Linked DNA regions of Cyanobium sp. PCC 7001. The protein of the gene in region 2 interacts with the protein of the main gene of each other region in a pairwise test. Links are inferred from orthologs where the notes say so. Each region holds a gene or a part of one and is shown on either strand. Other genes may lie near its edges.

Region 1 (9,794 bases), 280 kb from region 2 along the record:
CCAACCGCCAGAAGCTGGAGCGCGACTGCGCCAAGGCCCGCACCTACCAGGCCCTGCGCCAGCGGCTGCATGAGGGACGCCTGCAGGAGCAGGTGCTCAGCTGCGAAGCCGCCGAGGCCGGCCTGCAGGCCCTGGTGAGCCGGCGGGAGGCCCTCGGCCGCCAGCAGCTGCAGGAACGAGAGGCGATCGCCGCCGCCGAGGCCGCCGTGGCGGCCGGGAGCGAGGCCCTGGAGCAGCTCCAGGCCGAGGTGAAGGCCCTCGGGGAGGATCAGCTGCTGGCGGTGCAGGCCGAACTGGCGGGCCTGGAGGCGGGCGGCCGGGAGCTGGCCCGGCAGGCCGAGAAGCACCAGCTGCAGGCCGAGGATCTGCAGCGCCAGCGCCAGGAGCTGGCCCGCAACCGCGGGGAGCTGCAGCAGGAGCAGCAGCAACTGACGGACGCCGGCGATCAGGCCGAACTGGACGCGGCCGAGGCCGCCTGCCGTGCCGCCGAGGCCGCGGTGGAGCTCTCCCGCCGGCGCCTGGGCGAGGTGGCGGGGCGCTCGGGGAGCTGGATGGAGGAGCAGAAACGGCGCAGCCTGCGCCGTCAGGAGCTCGGCGCCAGCCTCAGCCCGCTGGAGGCGGAGCGGCAGCAGCTGGCCGAGCGCCTGCGCCAGAACCAGGAGCGCCTGGCGGAGCTTCTCGCCGAGCAGCAGCAGGAGGGCAGCAGCCAGGCCAGCGCCCAGCAGGAGCTGGAGCAGGCCGAGGTGGAATGGCAGCAGCTCACCAGCTCCACGGACAGCCGCCAGAAGCAGTTGCAGGACCTGGCCGAGGCCTATGCCCTGCAGCAGCGCACCCGCCAGCGTCTCGAGCAGGAGCAGGTGCAGCTCGAGCGCGAGATCGCCCGTCTCGACAGCCGCCGCGAAACCCTGCAGGAGAGCCGCGGCACCGGCGCCCTGCGGGTGCTGCTGGAGGCCGGCCTCGAGGGGATCCACGGCCCCGTGGCCCAGCTCGGCGAGGTGGAGGAGCGCCACCGCACCGCCCTGGAAGTGGCGGCCGGAGCGCGCCTCGGCCAGGTGGTGGTTGACGACGACCGCATTGCCGCCCGGGCGATCGAGCTGCTGAAGCAGCGCCGCGCCGGGCGCCTCACCTTCCTGCCGCTCAACCGGATCCGCTCCGGCGGCGGCCGGCCCGCCAGCAGCGGGGCCGCCCTGCAGCGGGGCAGTGGAGCACCGGGACAGGGGGACGGCCTGGTGGGACGCGCGGTGGATCTGGTGCGGCACGAACCCGTCTACGCCGAGGTGTTCCGCTACGTGTTCGGCGACACCCTGGTGTTCGGCGACCTCACCAGCGCCCGCCGGGAACTGGGCCGCTGCCGGGCCGTGACCCTGGACGGCGAGCTGCTGGAGAAGAGCGGGGCCATGACCGGCGGCAGCCTGCAGCAACGGGGCAACCAGCTCAGCTTCGGCCGCAGCCAGGAGGGCGATGAGGCCGAACCGCTGCGCCGTCGGCTGCTGGAGCTGGGGGAGAGCCTGGTGGCCTGCCGGCGCCGCGAAGCCCAGCTGGGCCAACAGCTCGAGGAGCAACGGCCCCAGCTGCAGCAGCTGCAGCAGCGCCTGGCCGCCCTGGAGGCCGAGCGCAGCAGCGTTCGCAAGGCCCTCACCCCCCAGCTGCAGCGCCAGCAGCAGCTGGCGGAACGGCTGGCCCAGCTGCGCCAGGCGCTGGACACCGATCAGCAGCGCCAACAGGAGCTGCTGACACTGCTGGCGCCCCTGCAGCAGGAGCTCACCGCCCTGCAGCAGGAGGAGGCCGGCGTCGAGGCTTCCGGCGATGTCGCCCGCTGGCAGGGACTGCAGCAGGAGCTCGAGGCCGCCGACCAGGCCCTGGTGGCAGCCCGGCAGGAGCGCGACAACCTGCTGGCGGCCCGCCGGGACAGGGCCCTGGCCGTGGAGCGGCTGCGCAGCCAGCTGGAGGCCCTGACCGGCGAGGAGCAGCGGCTGGTCAGCGCGGTGAATGCCCTGGTGGCCGAGCGGGCACAGTGGAAGGAGCGCCAGCAGGCCGATCAGGAGCGCCGCGGGGCGCTGGAGCAGCAGCAGGCGGAGCTGCAGACCCGCTTCGGCGAGCGGCGCCGGGCTCGCGATGCCGCCGAGGCCGCCCTGGCGGCCCAGCGCCAGGCGCTGCAGCAGCGCCAGTGGGAGCTGCAGCGCCTGGGGGAGGAGTTGGAGGGCCTGGCCGAACAGCAGCGCAGCGAGCAGCTGCGCCTGGAGCAGCTGCAGCGGGAGCTCCCCGACCCCCTGCCGGAGATTCCCCAGGAGGTGCGCGACAACGGCCTGGAGGCCCTCACCGCCGAGCTGCGCAGCCTGCAGGCCCGCATGGAGGCGCTGGAGCCGGTGAACATGCTGGCGCTGGAGGAGCTGGAGCAGCTCGAAGCGCGGCTGGCAGAGCTGGAAGAGCGCCTCGAGGTGCTCAGCAGCGAGCGGGAGGAGCTGCTGCTGCGCATCGAAACCGTGGCCACCCTGCGGCAGGAGGCCTTTCTGGAGGCCTTCACCGCCGTGGATGGCCACTTCCGCGAGATCTTCGCCGAGCTCTCCGACGGCGAGGGGCACCTGCAGCTGGAGAATCCCGAAGCCCCGCTCGATGGCGGCCTCACCCTGGTGGCCCATCCCAAGGGGAAGGCCGTGCGGCGGCTGGCGGCCATGAGCGGCGGGGAGAAGTCCCTCACGGCGCTGAGCTTCCTGTTCGCCCTGCAGCGCTTCCGCCCCTCGCCCTTCTACGCCCTCGACGAGGTGGACAGCTTTCTCGACGGCGTGAACGTGGAGCGGCTGGCCGGCCTGATCGCGCGCCAGGCCGATCAGGCCCAGTTCATGGTGGTGAGTCACCGGCGGCCGATGATCGCCGCGGCCACCCGCACCATCGGCGTGACCCAGGCCCGGGGGGCCCACACCCAGGTGGTGGGATTACCGCCAGCCGCCTGATGGCCGCCCCCGCCGCCGCGCCTGCTGGGTGAGAATGCGCCGATGACGACCACACCCCCGCCTGGCAGCGACCCGGCCGCCACCCCCAGTGATCGCCTCTGGCTGCGCTCGGAGCTGATGGGCACCCAGGTCATCACCCGGGACACCGGCCGCCGCCTCGGCGTGGTGGGGGAGGTGGTGGTGGACATCGACCGCCGCGAGGTGATCGCCCTCGGCCTGCGGGACAACCCCTTGACCCGGTTCCTGCCGGGCCTGCCCCGCTGGATGCCGCTCGACCGCATCCGCCAGGTGGGTGATGTGATCCTGGTGGATTCCGCTGATTCCCTGGCCGAAGGATTCAGCCCGGACCGCTACAGCAAGGTGATCAACTGCGATGTGGTCACCGAAGCGGGCCAGCAGCTCGGCAAGGTGCTGGGGTTCAGCTTCGACATCGAGACCGGGGAGCTCACCACCCTGGTGCTCGGCGCCCTCGGCGTGCCCCTGCTGGGGGAGGGGGTGCTCAGCACCTGGGAACTCCCGGTGGTGGAGGTGGTGAGCAGCGGCCCGGACCGGATCATCGTGTACGAGGGGGCCGAGGACAAACTCAAGCAGCTCGGCACGGGCCTGCTGGAGAAGCTGGGCATCGGCGGCGCCAGCTGGGAGCAGGAGGAGCGGGAGCGCTTCCGCGGCACCGCCGTGCCGGTGGAGAACCAGCTGGCGCCCGGCATGCCCAGCCTGCAGGAGCAGCGGCGGATCCAGCCCGCCGCCACCCAGGCCTTCCTGCCGGAGGAGGAGCTCGACTACGTGGAGGTGGAGCAGCGGCGCGAGCGGGCCCCTCTGCGTCAGCGCCGCTACCTCGACGAGGAGGACCGTCTCCCTGACGAGCGCTTCCCGGACGACCGCTTGGCGGATGACCGCTTCCCAGAGGAGCGCTACGGCCAGGAGCGTCCGCCCCTGGAGAGGCTCGCCCCACGTGAGCGCACGGGTGCCCCGGCCAGGGCAGCAGCCGACTGGTCCGACGGCTACGCCCCGGGGGAGGAGCGGTTCGAGCGGCCCCTCACCAGCCCGCCCGCCAGCCGCGAACCGCGTCGCTATGACCAGCCGCGGCGATCCGGCGGCGGGGCCGCCAGTGCCGAACCTCTCGATGTGGACGCCGAGGATCTGGGCGATCCCTGGTGATGGCTTTCTACTGATGGATCTCTGCTGATCCGTCCCCGCCGGGTGGCCGCGATCAGCCGGCCCTGAAATCCAGCGAGGCGGAATTCACGCAGTAGCGCTGCCCCGTGGGGGCCGGCCCATCGCCGAACACGTGGCCCAGGTGGGCATCGCAGTTGGCGCAGCGGATTTCGGTGCGCACCATGCCGTGGCTGCGGTCCACCAGAGTGGTGATGGCCTCCGGCTTCACCCCATCCCAGAAGCTGGGCCAGCCCGTGCCGGAATCGAACTTGGTGGTACTGCTGAACAGCTCGGCGCCGCAGCAGATGCAGTGGTACATCCCACTGGCCTTGTTGTTCCAGTAGGCCCCCGTGAAGGCCCGCTCGGTGCCCCCCTGGCGCGCCACCCGGAACTGTTCCGGGGTGAGCTTCTGGCGCCACTGCTCCTCGCTGGCGCCGCGGGCCAGGCCGCTGTCGAGTCCGCAGGCGGAACTCTGGGGATCACGGATCTCCGACATGGCGGCAGGGCATCTGACTGCGAGCCTAGGAATCGGGGCGGGCAACGGCGGCGGCGGCGGGCAGCAGCTCCTCCACCAGATCGGTGAGGGCCGCCACGGCTCCCGCACGGCCCCGCAGGCTGTGCAGGTCATCGCGCATGCCCTGCAGCCGGTCGGGTGACGCCAGCCAGTCCGCCGTCTCGGCGGCGATCTGGGCCGGCGTGATCGGCCCCACCCGCTCGGGCACCACCGCCCGAGCGGCGCTGATGTTCGGGGAGGCCAGATAGCCCCTGTGGCGCAGCCTCCAGAGGGTGAGCACCACGCCGAAGCACCAGCGCAGCAGCGGCAGGCGGGCCAGCACCCCGGCCAGACCGTCCCAGGCCTGCATCACGTGCAGGTGCTGCGTGGGCACCAGCACCAGCATCGGCACCCCGAGGGCCGCCAGCTCCGCGGTGTTGGCCCCCACCGTGGTGAGGGCCATGGCGCACTGGCTGAGCACGGCATGGGCAGGACTGCGCAGCTCCAGCAGGATGCGCGTGCCCGCAGGGGTGATCAGGGCATCGCCGTCAGGGGACAGCTCCGGCATGCCGGCGCCGTAGCGGGCCGCGATCGGGTTGGCGGCCCCGGCCTGGCGCAGCAGCTCCTCCACCGTGGTGGTGGGAGCGAGCGGCAGCAGGAAGCGGCATTGGGGACGCCGCGCCGCCAGCCGGTCGGCCGTCTCCAGCAGAAAGGGCACCCCCACCCGCAGCTTGGCGGGCTTGGAGCCCGGCAGCAGCGCCACCCACTCCCCGGGCGGCAGGGGCTGCTCACTGCGGGCCGCCTCCGACAGGTCCGCCATCAGATCCCCCACCACGCGGGAGCGGGAGCGCCAGCGGGCCGGCAGCCGGGACGCCGCCCGTGGCCCCATCACGGCGATGCGGTCGTTCCAGCGGGGCCAGCGGGCCACCCACTCCGCATAGGTGAGGTGGCGGTAGCCCAGACGGGCCGAGAGCAGCACGCTCCAGAACTGGTCACCACCGAGGAACACCACCACCCCCTGCCGCGGCCAGGGCCCGAAGCGCCCTGGCCGCAGCAGCAGCGACCAGAACCGGTTGGCCGGGGTGATCCGCTCGAACAGCCCCCAGGGGGCGGCCGCCCGGTGCTCGCGGCCGGTGCCGTTCGGGCAGGGCACCAGCACCAGATAGAGGGCCAGGGAGGCCTGGGACTCCGGCGTCAGCAGACGCCGCTGGAGCCGCTGGGCCACAGGCCTCACCCAGGTGGTGAGTTCGCCGGGTCCGTTGCTGACCAGCACGATCCCCACATCGGGAACGGGAGTGGGATCCGCGGCGTGGGGCTGCACCGCGTGCACCGGATCAGATGGGGAAGCAGAAAAAAGTGCGGATGGCGAGACTTGAACTCGCAAGGCCGAAGCCACACGCCCCTCAAACGTGCGTGTCTACCAATTCCACCACATCCGCTTGATGCAACGGCTGGGCCTCAGCCCATCCGGGTGGTTCGGCGGATCCCTCGGGACCACCGGCCCAGCAATATACCCATCGCCGGGTCCCCCGCACCCATCCGGGTTGCAGCGGTGAGCACTGATACAGTCCGCCCTGGCCTGTAACAGCTGAGCGGCTGCGGATGTCCATCGGCAAATTGCTGATCGCCAACCGCGGCGAAATCGCCCTGCGCATCCTCCGCAGTTGCCGTGAACTCGGCATCCCCACCGTGGCCGTCTACAGCACGGTGGACCGCAACGCCCTGCATGTGCAGCTGGCCGATGAGGCCGTGTGCGTGGGCGAGGCCCCCAGCTCCAAGAGTTACCTCAACATCCCCAACATCCTGGCGGCGGCCACCTCCCGGGGCGCCGACGCCATCCATCCGGGCTACGGCTTCCTGGCGGAGAACGACCGCTTCGCGGAGATCTGCGCCGACCACGGCCTCATCTTCGTGGGCCCCTCGCCGGAGGCGATCCGGGCCATGGGCGACAAGTCCACGGCCAAGGCCACGATGCAGCGGGTGGGGGTGCCCACCATCCCCGGCAGCGAGGGGCTGCTGCATTCGCCGGAGCAGGCCGCCGGCCTGGCCGCCTCCATGGGCTACCCGGTGATGATCAAGGCCACCGCCGGAGGGGGCGGCCGGGGCATGCGCCTGGTGCCCGGGCCCGATCAGCTGGAAGGCCTGTTCAAGGCGGCCCAGGGCGAGGCCGAGGCGGCCTTCGGCAACCCGGGGCTCTACATGGAGAAGTTCATCGACCGGCCCCGGCACGTGGAAGTGCAGGTGCTGGCTGATCGCCACGGCAATGTGGTGCACCTGGGCGAGCGGGATTGCTCCATCCAGCGGCGGCACCAGAAGCTGCTCGAGGAAGCGCCCAGCGTGGCCATCAACGCCGATCTGCGCCGTCAGATGGGCGATGCCGCCGTGGCCGCCGCCCGCACCATCGGCTACGAGGGGGCAGGCACGGTGGAATTCCTGGTGGATCGCTCCGGCAACTTCTATTTCATGGAGATGAACACCCGGATCCAGGTGGAGCATCCCGTCACCGAGATGGTGACGGGTGTGGACCTGATCGCCGAGCAGCTGCGGATCGCCGGGGGAGAGCCGATCTCGGTGAAGCAGGAGGAGATCCAGCTGCGCGGGCACGCCATCGAGGTGCGGATCAACGCCGAAGATCCGCGCCAGAACTTCCGGCCGGCCCCCGGCAAGATCACCGGCTGGCTGCCGCCGGGCGGTCCGGGCGTCCGTGTGGACAGCCACGTGTACACCGGCTACGAGATTCCCCCCTTCTATGACTCCCTGATCGGCAAGCTGATCGTGTGGGGTGTGGACCGGGACCACGCCCTCAGGCGCCTGCATCGGGCCCTGTCCGAATGCGCCGTGACCGGCATCCCCACCACGATCGACTTCCACCTGCAGCTGCTGGAGCGGCCGGAGTTCCAGGCCGGGGACGTGCACACCAAGTTCGTGGAGCAGGAGATGCTGCCCCGCAACTAGCCCTCAGGCCACCGCCGCGGCATGGCGCATTACCTGGGTCACCAGACCCTGCTGACCCACGAGCAGCTCTCGCACCAGACTGATCAGCCCCACCCAGATCACCGGGGTGACATCCACGCCACCGATGGGGGGAATCAGCCGCCGGGTGGGGGCCAGCAGCGGTTCGGTCGGCACCCCGATCAGGCGCATCGCCCCCTGGCTGAGGTCCACCTGGGGGTACCAGGTGAGCACGATGCGAAACAGGAACAGCAGGGTCCACAGGGCCAGCGCCAGGCCCAGCAGCAGATGCGCCCAGGCCAGGGGAGAAGCGGGAAGCGCCGTCACAAAGCTCTAAGCAGGGACCCCATCAGCGTACGAAGCAGCCGCCGCTGCCTAGGATCTGCCGACGCTCAACGCCGACCTGCGGCTGCGCCATGACCCCCTCCCTCGCGAATTTCCTGAGCAGCCTCGTCTGGGGCGCTGTGATCGTGGTGGTGCCGATCTCCATCGCTCTGGTGCTGATCAGCCAGAACGACCAGGTGGATCGCCGCCTCTGAGCTGGTCCGGGCCCCGTCCCTGGACGCCTCCCTACAGTGCCTGGTAGCACCAGGATGAGTCCCCGTGGTTAATGCCAGCCTCAACTGGGCCAGCATTGTCGGCATCGTGCTGGCGGTGGGCGGAGCGCTGCTCTATTTCATGCGCAGCTTCAAGCCGGCACTGGCCCGCGACTACGACGTGTTCTTTGCCGCCGTGGGCCTGCTCTGTGGCGGCATCCTCTTCTTCCAGGGCTGGCGGCTCGATCCGATCCTCCAGTTCGGCCAGTTCCTTCTGGCCGGCACCACCGTGTTCTTCGCCTACGAGAGCGTGAGACTGCGGGGCGTGACCACCGAGCAGGCCCGCCGCTCCTCCTACTTCGACGACGACGAACCCGCCCCCGTGGGCCCGTACCGCCCCCGCATGGGTGGCCGCAGCTGGGACGACCCCGAGCGGGAGCGCTTCGACGAGCCTGAACCCCTGCGCCGGCGCATCCCCAGCCGCGAACCCGAGGAAGACCTCTACCGCATGCGCCGGGCCAGCCGGGCCGCCATCCCCGAGCGGGCCGCCAGCCGCCGCGACGAAACCCCAGGCTGGGACAGCGGCAGCGCCGCTCCCGAGCCGAGCCGCTACACCGCCGGCGGCGGCCGCGGTGCCAGTGATTTCGGCGCCCGCCGCCGGGAACGGGACAACCAGCCGGAGCCCCGCCGGGGCTCCAGACCCACCGCCGCCGCCGAGGCTCCTCCCCGCTCCAGCCGCCGGCCTGCCGCCGCTGGCGGTCGCCCCGGCAGCGCGCCGGGGTCCGCCACGCCCGAGCGGGCGGGCATTCCCCAGGGCACGCCGATCCGCTCCACCGCTGCCGGCGGCCCCCGGCCTTCGGCCCCGATCAGCGACGCGGACTTCAGCCCGATCAGCAGCAGGCCGGCCCCCACCCCCACGGGTCGTCCGGCGGCAGGCCCGGCCCAGGAGGCACCCCGCTCACGGCCGCGGGACAACGCCTCCCGCTTCGACGACTGAGCCCCTCCCGACTGAGCCCGTCCCGCTTCCGCTGGCCCCTGCTGGTGTTGCTCGGCCTCAGTCCTGCCCTGGTGGGCTGCAGCAGCGGCTGGCTGGGCAGGCGCCAGGCCGCACCCGTTGGCCTCAGCCCCGGCAGCAACCGCCTCGATCCGGCCCTGAGCGGCAATGGCCGCTACCTCGCCTCGGTGCTCGAGGAGCGGGGCAGGGTGCGGCTGGTGCTGCAGGAACAACCGGGCGGTGCGGTCGTTCCCCTGCGCCACTGGCGCGGCCGCGAACCCCACAGCTCACCCTCCCTGAGCTGGAACGGCCGCTATGTGGCCGGTCTGATGCAGCAGGGGCCCCGGCGGCTGGCGGTGGTGGAAGACCGGTTGACCGGGCGGCTGCTGCGCCTGCCCCTGCCCGGCCAGGGATCACCCGTGCGCCTGAGCCTGGCCCCTGATGCCGGCCGCCTGGCGGTGCAGGTGGTGAAACAGGGCCAGTGGCAGGTGGAGGTGCTCGACCTCAGCGGCGTGCTGGAGCCCGATCGTCCCGGGGGCACGACCGCTGTGGGGGGCGGGCCGGACCGAGGGGAGGCCAACTGATGCCAGGGATGGCCCGCTCTGCCGGCAGGCGCTGGGCCCTGGGCCTGGCCGCCGCACTGCCGCTGGTGCTCGGCGGCTGCCTGGATGGCCAGCCGCGGCGGGATGGGGCCCTGGGCCGCCAGCTGGCGC
Region 2 (9,797 bases):
GCCGGCCGCCAGGGCCTGGCTCAAGCGGGGCAGCAGGGCGGCCGGTCGATCGGTGGGCACGCAGCAGGCCGCCGGAAACGCCGCCGCGAGCGGCTCCAGCAGGCGTCGGGGGGCCGCCAGCAGCCCGGCCTGCTCCAGCAGGGCCCGGCGCTCCGGGGCCAGGGCCTCGAAACCGGCGGCATCGCAGCCCACCACATCGATCCAGCCGCCGGTCGTGGTCAGCGGGGTTTCCTGCACTGAAGCCATGATGCTGAGCCGCGTTCCCCACCGCCGTGAGCGATCGCCGCCAGCGTCTCCACGAACTCGTGCTTGCCCTGGTGCAGCGGCAGAACGATCTGGACCTGCTCGATGGCGACGGCGCCGCCGTCAACCCGGCGGAAGCCGCCAGCTGGCTGGAGCGCAACCGCCGGGTGCTGCAGCGCTACCAGGCGCTGGTGCGCACCGCCGTGACCCTCGATGCCCTGATCGACCAGGAAGCCTCCGGACCCGGGAGTCCGCTGTGAGCAGGCCATCCCCGTCGGGCCGTTTCTGACAAGCTGGCGCCACTTCCCACGGCTCCATGGCTCCCCTCGGACTGTCCGCGCTCAAGAGCCTGCTGCAGGACCGGGGGTCCGCCGCCACGCCACCGGCCAGCTGGTCACGGCCGTTCGGCCTCGGCTGGGAGCAGCCGTACACGGTGCGCTACGCCAGCAATCTCGATGACGGCCCCAACCACGGCATGCCGCTGGGCGGCTTCGGGGCCGGCTGCATCGGCCGCGCCCCCGACGGCAGCTTCAACCTCTGGAATCTCGACGGGGGTGAGCACTGGTTCGGCACGCTGCCCGACTGCCAGTTCGCCCTGTTCGAGCGCGACGGCAACGGCAGCCGCGCCCATGCCCTCGCCGTGGCCCCCGAGGCCGATGCCTCCCGGCCGGACGCCGGCCCGCCCCTCAGCGCCTGGAGCTGGTACCCCGCCAGCACCGCAGACACGAGCACCGGCACCTACGCGGCCCGCTACCCCCTCAGCTGGACCAGCTTCAGCGGCGTGTTCAGCGCCCGGGTGGGCTGCGAGGCCTTCAGCCCGATCCTGCCGGGCGACTACGAGCGCAGCAGCTATCCGGTGGCGGTGTTCACCTGGAGCCTCAGCAACCCCACCCGCCGGCCCCTTGAGCTCTCGCTGCTGCTGAGCTGGCGCAACACCACGGGCTGGTTCACCAACACCGATCCCGCCGCCGCCGTGCACTTCCGCGACGACGGCAGCCCCGAGCACAACTACGTGCCCGCCATCGGCCGCAGCGAGGGGCAGCGCAACCGCTGGGTGGACGACGGCCCGCTCAAGGGGGTCCTGCTGGAGGGGCCGATCTCCGACCCCATCGCCGAGGGGCAGGGCCAGTGGTGCATCGCCACCGATGCCGGCCTGGAGGCGCGCCATCCCGGGCTGCGCATCCACCGCTGCAGCCGCTGGAATCCGGCCGGCGACGGAGCCGAGCTGTGGGAATCGTTCGCGCGCGACGGCTCCATACCCGACAGCAACAATGACCGCCACAGCGGGGCGAACGACCCGGCCAGTGCCGCCCTGGCCGTGCAGCTGCGGCTGGAGCCGGGCGCCTCGATCGACATCCCCCTGGTGATCAGCTGGGACCTGCCCGTGACCGCCTTCGCCACCGGCAGCCGGGCCCTGCGGCGCTACACCGACCACTTCGGCGCCGACGGCACCAACGCCGCGGCCATCGCCGCCGAGGCTCTGGGGTCGTGGCCCAGCTGGCGGGAGCAGATCGCGGCCTGGCAGCAACCGGTGCTGGAGCGCACCGACCTGCCCGAACCCCTGCGGATGGCCCTGTTCAACGAGCTCTACGACCTGGCCTCCGGCGGCACCCTCTGGACCGCCGCCAGCCCCGAGGATCCGGTGGGGCGCTTCGGGGTGCTGGAGTGCCTCGACTACGCCTGGTACGAAAGCCTCGATGTGCGGCTGTACGGCTCCTTCGCCCTGCTGCAGCTCTGGCCCGAACTCGACAAGGCCGTGCTGCGCAGCTTCGCCCGGGCCATCCCCGCCGCCGATCCCACGCCGCGGCCCATCGGCTGGTACTTCACCCAGGGCAAGGGCCGGGTGGAGGCCCCGCGCAAGGTGGCCGGCGCCACCCCCCACGACCTCGGCGCCCCCAACGAGCGGCCCTGGGACGCCACCAACTACACGGCCTACCAGGACTGCAACCTCTGGAAGGACCTGGCCAGCGACTTCGTGCTGCAGGTGTGGCGCACCTTCCGGCTCGCCCCCACCGGCGAGGACCTGCGCTTCCTGGCGGACTGCTGGCCGGCGGCGGTGGAGGCCCTGCGCTACCTCAAGGGCTTCGATGCCAACAGCGATGGCCTGCCGGACAACGGCGGTGCCCCCGACCAGACCTTCGATGACTGGCCCCTGAAGGGCGTGAGCGCCTACTGCGGCGCCCTCTGGATCGCGGCCCTGGAGGCGGCGCTGGCCATGGGCCAGCGGCTGCAGCTGGAGCTGGGCCTGGACACCTCCAGCCAGCAGCGGGACTTCAGCAGCTGGCTGGAGCAGTCGCGCGCCAACTTCGACCGGTTGCTCTGGAACGGGGAGTACTACAACATCGATGCGGACAGCGGCACCCCGGTGGTGATGGCCGACCAGCTCTGCGGCGACTTCTACGCCCGCCTGCTGGAGCTGCCGCCGGTGGTGGCGGAGGAACGGGCCCGCAGTGCCCTGCGGGCGATCCGCGAGGCCTGCTTCGAAGGATTTCAGGGCGGTTCGCTGGGCGTGGCCAACGGCCTGCGCCGCGACGGCACACCGCTGGATCCCGACGGCACCCATCCGCTGGAGGTGTGGACCGGCATCAACTTCGGCCTGGCGGCCTATTACCGGCTGATGGGGGAGACGGACACGGCCCTGGCGATCACGGGCGCCGTCGTGCACCAGGTGTATGGGGGGGGCCTGCAGTTCCGCACCCCCGAAGCGATCACGGCGGTGAACACCTTCCGCGCCTGCCACTACCTGCGCGCCATGGCGATCTGGGCCCTCTGGGCCACCCACACCGGCTGGCAGCCGATTCCAGGCGCTGATCGGGAGGCCCTGGCATGAGCCGCATGCTCGGTCTGGTTCTGGCCCTGCTGGTGGCTCTGGCCGGTGGAGCGCCGGCCCTGGCCCAGCTCCACGCCCATCCCGATGAGAACGGCACCCCGGTGGTCCGCAGCCTCGAGAGTCTGCGCGACCTCGACTACCAGAGCTGGCAGCTGGTGGCGTACCGAGAGGGTCCTCCGGGCGGCCCCCTGCGCCTGCGGGTGGTGGGCTACCCGGGCAAGGTGCGCCTCGACCACCCCACAGCCCTGCGGGTGCGCAGCGGCCGTGGCCGCTGGGAGCTGGCCGACCGCACCCTGGAGAACCCGAAGCTGGCGGCCGATGGCCGTGCCGCCGCCGCCGAGTTCGATCTGGCACCGCTGCTGGCCGATCTGCACCAGGACCGGCCCCTGCGGCTGCAGCTTCCCGGGGTGTTCGTGGAATTGCCGGTGCCCCCCTTCGTGGTGGCTGAGTGGCGCAGCCTTGCCACCTCCCCGTGAGCCCCATCCCATGAGCCCAGCCCCGTCCGACTCCTGGCGACCGTGGATGCAGCGGGCCCTGCAGCTGGCGAACCTCGGCTGCGGCCGCACCAGCCCCAATCCGATGGTGGGCTGCGTGGTGCTGGATGCCGAGGGCCGGCTGGTGGGGGAGGGCTACCACAGCCAGGCCGGCGAGGCCCATGCCGAGGTGGGCGCCCTGCGCCAGGCGGGGGAGCGGGCCCGCGGCGGCACGGCGGTGGTGACGCTCGAACCCTGCTGCCACCACGGCCGCACCCCCCCCTGCAGCGATGCCCTGCTGGCGGCCGGCATCCGCCGCGTGGTGGTGGCGATGGCCGATCCCGACCCCCAGGTGGCCGGCGGCGGAATCGCCCAGCTGCGGAGCGCCGGGGTGGAGGTGATCGAGGGGGTGGCTGCCGAGGAGGCCCGGGCCCTGAACCGCGCCTTCCTGCACCGGATCGCCCACCGGCGCCCCTTCGGCATCCTCAAGTGGGCCATGGGGGTGGATGGGCGCACCGCCCTGCCCAACGGCGCCAGCCAGTGGATCAGCGGGCCGGAGGCCAGGAACTGGGTGCACGCCCTGCGGGCCCGCTGCGACGCCGTGGTGGTGGGTGGCGGCACCGTCCGGGCCGACGACCCCCTGCTCACCAGCCGGGGACGGCGCCACAGCGAGCCCCTGCGGGTGGTGCTCAGCCGCAGCCTGGCGCTGCCGGAGCGGGCCCGGCTCTGGGACACGGCGCAGGCTCCCACGCTGGTGGCCCACGGCTACGAGGCACCCGCCCGGCGGCGTTTCCAGCTGGATCAGCGCGGCATCGAGCGGCTGGTGCTGGAGGCCTGCGAACCCTGGGCGCTGATGCAGGAGCTGGCCCGCCGCGGCTGCAACCAGGTGCTGTGGGAGTGTGGCGCCGAACTGGCCACCGCTGCCCTGCGCCAGAGCTGTGTGCAGGAGGTGGCGGCGGTGATCGCACCCAAAGTGATGGGCGGCACCCTGGCCCGCACACCCGTGGGCGATCTGGGGTTTACTGGCATGCAGCAGGTTCCTGCCTGGCAGACCACCTGTCCCCAACAGCTCGGGGACGATCTGCTCTGGCAGCTGCACGCCCCCGAGCTTGATCGTCGATGGACTTCCCCACCGCTGCCGGCGCAGCGTTGCCCTTCGCCCTGAACATTCCTCTGCTGGGCCTGGGCCTGGCCATCGCCCTCTGGCTGCTGCTGGAGGTGGTGGGGCGGCGCTTCCGCAGCGGCTCCCTGACGCGGGCACTGCTGCTGCGGAGCCGCCTGAGCATCGCGGTCACCCTGGTGCTGGGCTCGATCGCCTGGTGGCTGGCGGTGCTGGCCGATCCCCGGCTGCTCGATCTGCCCCGCGACGGCGCCGAGGTGCGCGACGTGGCCCTGATGGTGGGCCTGTTCTGGACGCTGCTGCGCTGGAAGGGGGAACTGCACGCCAAGGCGGAGGGCTATGCCGCCCAGATGCTGCCGCGCATGGCCACCAAGGACCGGCTGTTCCTGTTCGACGTGCTCGACAAGCTGTTCGGCACGCTGATCGGCCTGCTGATCGTCTTCCAGGTGCTGCAGCTGCTGGGGGTCTCCGCCTCGGTGCTGATCGCCGCCGGTGGCTTCGGTGCCGCGGCCCTGGGCTTCGGGGCCCGCACCATCGTGGAGAACGGCCTCAGTGGCCTCAGCATCTACATCAACCGGCCGTTCACGGTGGGGGAAACCATCAGCCTGCCCGGCCTCAGCCTGCTGGGCACGGTGGAGCAGATCGGCTGGTTCTACACCCAGCTGCGCGATCCCGACCGTCAGCGCCTCTACGTGCCCAACGGCGTGTTCACGAGCCAGCCCGTGCAGAACGTGGCCGAGATCGACAACCGCCGCCTGATGATCCCCTTCAGCGTCAGCTACGACGACCGCGAGCGGATCCCGGCCATCAGCCAGGCCATCGAGCAGCGGGTCGTGGCGGTGGAGGGACTCGATCCCGCCAAGGATCACCTGGTGCATTTCATGGGCTACGGCGCCTCGAGCCTGGATCTGCGCCTGATGTGCTTCGCCAGCAGCGGCGACATCAAGGCCGCCTGGGCCCTGCAGCACCGGCTGCTGCTGCTGATCGGGGAGGTGGTGGCCGAGCACGGGGCCAGCATGCCCTTCCCCACCCGCACGCTCATACCAGCTCCGGGTGCGCCGGATCTCCCTTGAACGGTCCCTGCAGCCAGGGCAGGATCCAGCCCCCGTAGAAGCCTCCGGGCTGGGGCTCGACCGGGGCTCCGTTCACCCGGCAGCCGTCCGTCTGCGCCGGGTAGAGCGAGAGCCAGCCCGCCAGGGCTGCAAAGCCCGGGGTGGGCTTGGGGTAGCTCCAGGCGGCCCGTCGCCGCCGGCGGCCATCGCCTGGCGACACCAGGTCCCAGTAGCTGGCCAGGCCCTTCCACTCGCAGAACGAGCGTCCGTCCGCGGGCTGCAGCAGCTGCCGGTTCAGAACCTCGGGCGGTAGATACACCGTGGGGGGATGGAAGGTCTCCAGCACCCAGAGGCTCTCCTCGGTGGCGGCGAGGGTGTGTCCGAACACCTCCACCCGCACCGGCAGGGTGCAGCGCACCAGCGCCGGTGGGCGGGGATAGTCAGCCACCCGATCGGGCCGCCGGGAGCTGATGGTGTCCATGGCGCGGCAGAGCTCAGGCCTGGATGAAGTGACGCAGCCGCCGGGCCTCCTCTCCCGCCCGCCGCTGCAGTTCGGCATCGCTCAGCTGCGCTTCCTGCCGCTGCTGGGCCGCCAGCACATCGGCCTCATCCACCCCGTAGCCGCTGCCGCGGGCCAGGGCCAGGAAGTCGGCCAGCTCCAGGGGCTCCGCCAGCCGCTTGGCCAGCTCCTCCCGGCTGCGGGCCAGGGCCAGGAAGGCATCCAGTTGCTCGAGGCTCACCAGGGCAGCTCCAACTGGCTCTGGTCTAACCGGGCCTGCGGCTTGGGCAGCGGCTCCGCCAGCCATTCCGCCGGGTCCCAGGGCTCCAGCATCGGCTCGAGCGCCCGCAGCTCCGCCCCATCGCCGGCGGCCAGCCAGGGCTGCTCCAGCCCCTCGGGGATCACCGCGGGCATCCGGTCGTGCAGGGTGGCGATCAGGGCATTGGGGGCGGTGGTGATCACGCAGCAGGTCTCCAGCTCGGTGCCATCGGCCCCGATCCAGCGCTCCCACAGTCCCGCCAGCCAGAAAGGGGCCCCATCCCGCCGCCGGATGCGGTGGCCCTTCTCGAAGAACCCATCCGCCGGGATCAGGCAGCGGTGGTGGCGCCAGGGTCCCCGGAAGCTGGCCTTCTGGGCCAGGGTCTCGGCGCGAGCATTGATGGGGCGGCCATGGGAGGAGGCTTCCTTGACCCAGGCCGGCAGCAACCCCCACAGCGCCAGATCCACCCGGTTGCGGGCATGCTCACGGCGCAGGAGCAGCACCGGCTCCCCCGGCCGGATCAGCGGTCGTGGCCTGTAGTGCTCCAGCAGCCCCTGGGGCAGGGCTCCCTTGAGGCGAGGCAGCAGGCGATCGAGCTGGCTGGTGAGGGAGTAGCGGCCGCACATCGGGGCAGCGGAGGGGCCGGGAACAGGCGCGGGCGGGAGCTGCAGGAGGCGCGAATCCTGCCGGTGGAGGATCGGTTCTCCACCCTCTCAAGGGTCCGGGCTCCAACCCGACAGGCCTAGTTTGGGCACACCTTTGGCTGCCGCTCCATGCCGATCCGCCAGGACGACAACCGGCCCACGCGGCGCTTCGGCCTGATCAATCTGATTCTGATCGGCTTCGGCGTTCTGCTCCTGTTCAGCAACTTCCTGCCCAACGGCAACTCCCAGGTGCCGCGGGTGCCTTACTCCCTGTTCATCGACCAGGTGAACGACGACGGCGTGAAGCGCGCCTACATCACCCAGGAGCAGATCCGCTACGAGCTCAAGGAGCCTCCGGCGGAGGGGGCCCCCACGGTGCTGGCCACCACCCCCATCTTCGACATGGAGCTGCCCCAGCGTCTGGAGCAGCACGGCGTGGAGTTCGCCGCGGCTCCGCCCCAGAAACCCAACTTCTTCACCACGCTGCTGAGCTGGGTGGTGCCGCCCCTCATCTTCATCCTGGTGCTGCAATTCTTCGCCCGCCGCAGCGGCATGGGCGGAGGCGCCCAGGGGGCTCTGAGCTTCACCAAGAGCAAGGCGAAGGTGTACGTGCCGGATGAGGAATCCCGGGTCACCTTCGCCGACGTGGCCGGTGTCGATGAGGCCAAGACCGAACTCACCGAGATCGTCGACTTCCTCAAGACCCCCGAGCGCTACGCCGCCATCGGCGCCCGCATTCCCAAGGGCGTGCTGCTGGTGGGTCCTCCCGGCACCGGCAAGACACTGCTCTCCAAGGCCGTGGCCGGCGAGGCCAGCGTGCCCTTCTTCATCATCTCCGGCTCCGAATTCGTGGAGCTGTTCGTAGGCGCCGGTGCGGCCCGGGTGCGTGACCTGTTCGAGGAGGCCAAGAAGAAGGCCCCTTGCATCATCTTCATCGACGAACTCGACGCCATCGGCAAGAGCCGTTCCGGCTCGATGGGCGTGGTGGGCGGCAACGACGAGCGGGAGCAGACCCTCAACCAGCTGCTCACCGAGATGGACGGGTTCAGCGCCCAGGACAAGCCGGTGATCGTGCTGGCCGCCACCAACCAGCCGGAAACCCTCGATGCCGCCCTGCTGCGGCCGGGCCGTTTCGACCGCCAGGTGCTGGTGGACCGTCCTGACCTCTCCGGCCGCAAGAAGATCCTCGACATCTATGCCGAGAAGGTGAAGCTGGCCGAGGGCGTGGACCTCGAGAAGATCGCCCAGGCCACCAGCGGCTTCGCCGGCGCCGATCTGGCCAACCTCGTCAACGAGGCGGCCCTGCTGGCGGCCCGTGCGTACCGCACCACCGTCGAGCAGGGCGATCTGAACGAGGCGATCGAGCGGGTGGTGGCCGGGCTGGAGAAGAAGAGCCGCGTGCTCCAGCCCGATGAGAAGAAGGTGGTGGCCTACCACGAGGTGGGCCACGCCATCGTGGGACACCTCATGCCCGGTGGCGCCAAGGTGGCCAAGATCTCGATCGTGCCCCGCGGCATGAGTGCCCTGGGCTACACCCTCCAGCTCCCCACCGAGGAGCGCTTCCTCAACTCCAAGGAGGATCTGGAGGGTCAGATCGCCACCCTGCTCGGGGGCCGCAGCGCCGAGGAGATCGTGTTCGGCGAAGTGACCACCGGCGCCGCCAACGACCTGCAGCGGGCCACGGACATCGCCGAGCAGATGGTGGGCACCTACGGCATGAGCGACACCCTCGGCCCCCTGGCCTACGACAAGCAGGGCGGCAGCCGCTTCCTGGGCGGCCCCAGCAACCCGCGCCGGGTGGTGAGCGATGCCACGGCCCAGGCGATCGACAAGGAGGTGCGCTCCCTGGTGGACCGGGCCCACGACCGCGCCCTCTCGATCCTGCGGCACAACCGCTCCCTGCTCGAGAGCATTGCCCAGCAGATCCTCGAGAAGGAGGTGATCGAAGGCGACAACCTGCGCAATCTGCTCGCCGAGAGCGTGATGCCGGAGGAGGCCAGGGCCCTGGCCTGAATGCTGTCGGCCCGCTGACGGCTTTCCGCAACGCCAGCCCCCTTGACTGGGGGGCTGGCCATCTCCGATAAGGGTTCTTTGAGACGGGCCCGATGGTCAGCCAGCCCCAGTCCCAGCCTCACGCTGCCGCTGGTGTCAGCGACCCCGCGGCCCCCTTAGCCGCACTCGGCTCCCTCCGGGGGGCCGATCTGCTGTCCTCGGCCGACCTCGATGCGGCCCAGACCCGGGCCCTGCTGGAGCTCGCCAGCGCCCTGAAGCACGGGGAGCGCCGGATCGATCTGGGCGGAAGGGTGCTGGGGCTGATCTTCACCAAGGCCTCCACCCGCACCCGCACCAGCTTCACGGTGGCGATGGCTCGCCTGGGGGGCCAGACCATCGACCTCAACCCCCAGGTGACCCAGGTGGGCCGCGGCGAGCCCGTGGCCGACACGGCCCGGGTGCTGAGCCGCTACGTGGACGCCCTGGCCGTCCGCACCTTCGGACAGGACGAGCTCAAGGAGTACGCCCACTGGGCCTCGGTGCCGGTGATCAATGCCCTCACCGACCTGGAGCATCCCTGCCAGGCCCTGGCCGACTACCTGACCCTGCAGGAGGCCTTCGGGAGCGGCCCCCGGGATCTGGCCGGTCTCACCCTCAGCTACGTGGGCGATGGCAACAACGTGGC

The links.
Region 1: the proteins of ribD (region 2) and accC interact in binary tests that used the Escherichia coli proteins (3 or more experiments, as listed by UniProt). The link is inferred for Cyanobium sp. PCC 7001 from one-to-one orthologs.

Annotation. Positions count from the first base shown.
Region 1 is NZ_DS990556.1:2,472,545-2,482,338, reverse strand. The notes cover bases 5,496-8,377. They hold accC (acetyl-CoA carboxylase biotin carboxylase subunit), read left to right. Parts: upstream 5,496-6,201; coding sequence 6,202-7,554; downstream 7,555-8,377. Other genes in these bases: CPCC7001_RS12130 (Ycf66 family protein), read left to right, coding at 8,155-8,377; psbX (photosystem II reaction center X protein), read left to right, coding at 7,968-8,090; CPCC7001_RS12140 (YggT family protein), read right to left, coding at 7,558-7,878; CPCC7001_RS12155 (hypothetical protein), read right to left, coding at 5,496-5,929. Also shown: chromosome segregation protein SMC, read left to right, coding at 1-2,951; CPCC7001_RS12165 (PRC-barrel domain-containing protein), read left to right, coding at 2,994-4,109; peptide-methionine (R)-S-oxide reductase MsrB, read right to left, coding at 4,162-4,602; more of CPCC7001_RS12155, read right to left, coding at 4,628-5,495; more of CPCC7001_RS12130, read left to right, coding at 8,378-9,084; CPCC7001_RS12125 (hypothetical protein), read left to right, coding at 9,129-9,665; CPCC7001_RS12120 (hypothetical protein), read left to right, coding at 9,674-9,794. UniProt on the Escherichia coli protein: This protein is a component of the acetyl coenzyme A carboxylase complex; first, biotin carboxylase catalyzes the carboxylation of the carrier protein and then the transcarboxylase transfers the carboxyl group to form malonyl-CoA.
Region 2 is NZ_DS990556.1:2,754,140-2,763,936, reverse strand. Bases 2,751-5,635 are described here. They hold ribD (bifunctional diaminohydroxyphosphoribosylaminopyrimidine deaminase/5-amino-6-(5-phosphoribosylamino)uracil reductase RibD), read left to right. Parts: upstream 2,751-3,559; coding sequence 3,560-4,711; downstream 4,712-5,635. Other genes in these bases: CPCC7001_RS13455 (mechanosensitive ion channel family protein), read left to right, coding at 4,666-5,635; CPCC7001_RS13465 (DUF3122 domain-containing protein), read left to right, coding at 3,070-3,549; CPCC7001_RS13470 (GH116 family glycosyl hydrolase), read left to right, coding at 2,751-3,073. In the rest of the region: CPCC7001_RS13480 (bifunctional cobalt-precorrin-7 (C(5))-methyltransferase/cobalt-precorrin-6B (C(15))-methyltransferase), read right to left, coding at 1-246; CPCC7001_RS13475 (hypothetical protein), read left to right, coding at 273-503; more of CPCC7001_RS13470, read left to right, coding at 560-2,750; more of CPCC7001_RS13455, read left to right, coding at 5,636-5,739; CPCC7001_RS13450 (DUF427 domain-containing protein), read right to left, coding at 5,705-6,199; CPCC7001_RS13445 (Nif11-like leader peptide family RiPP precursor), read right to left, coding at 6,213-6,458; CPCC7001_RS13440 (SOS response-associated peptidase), read right to left, coding at 6,455-7,102; ATP-dependent zinc metalloprotease FtsH, read left to right, coding at 7,250-9,133; argF (ornithine carbamoyltransferase), read left to right, coding at 9,226-9,797. UniProt on the Escherichia coli protein: Converts 2,5-diamino-6-(ribosylamino)-4(3h)-pyrimidinone 5'-phosphate into 5-amino-6-(ribosylamino)-2,4(1h,3h)-pyrimidinedione 5'-phosphate.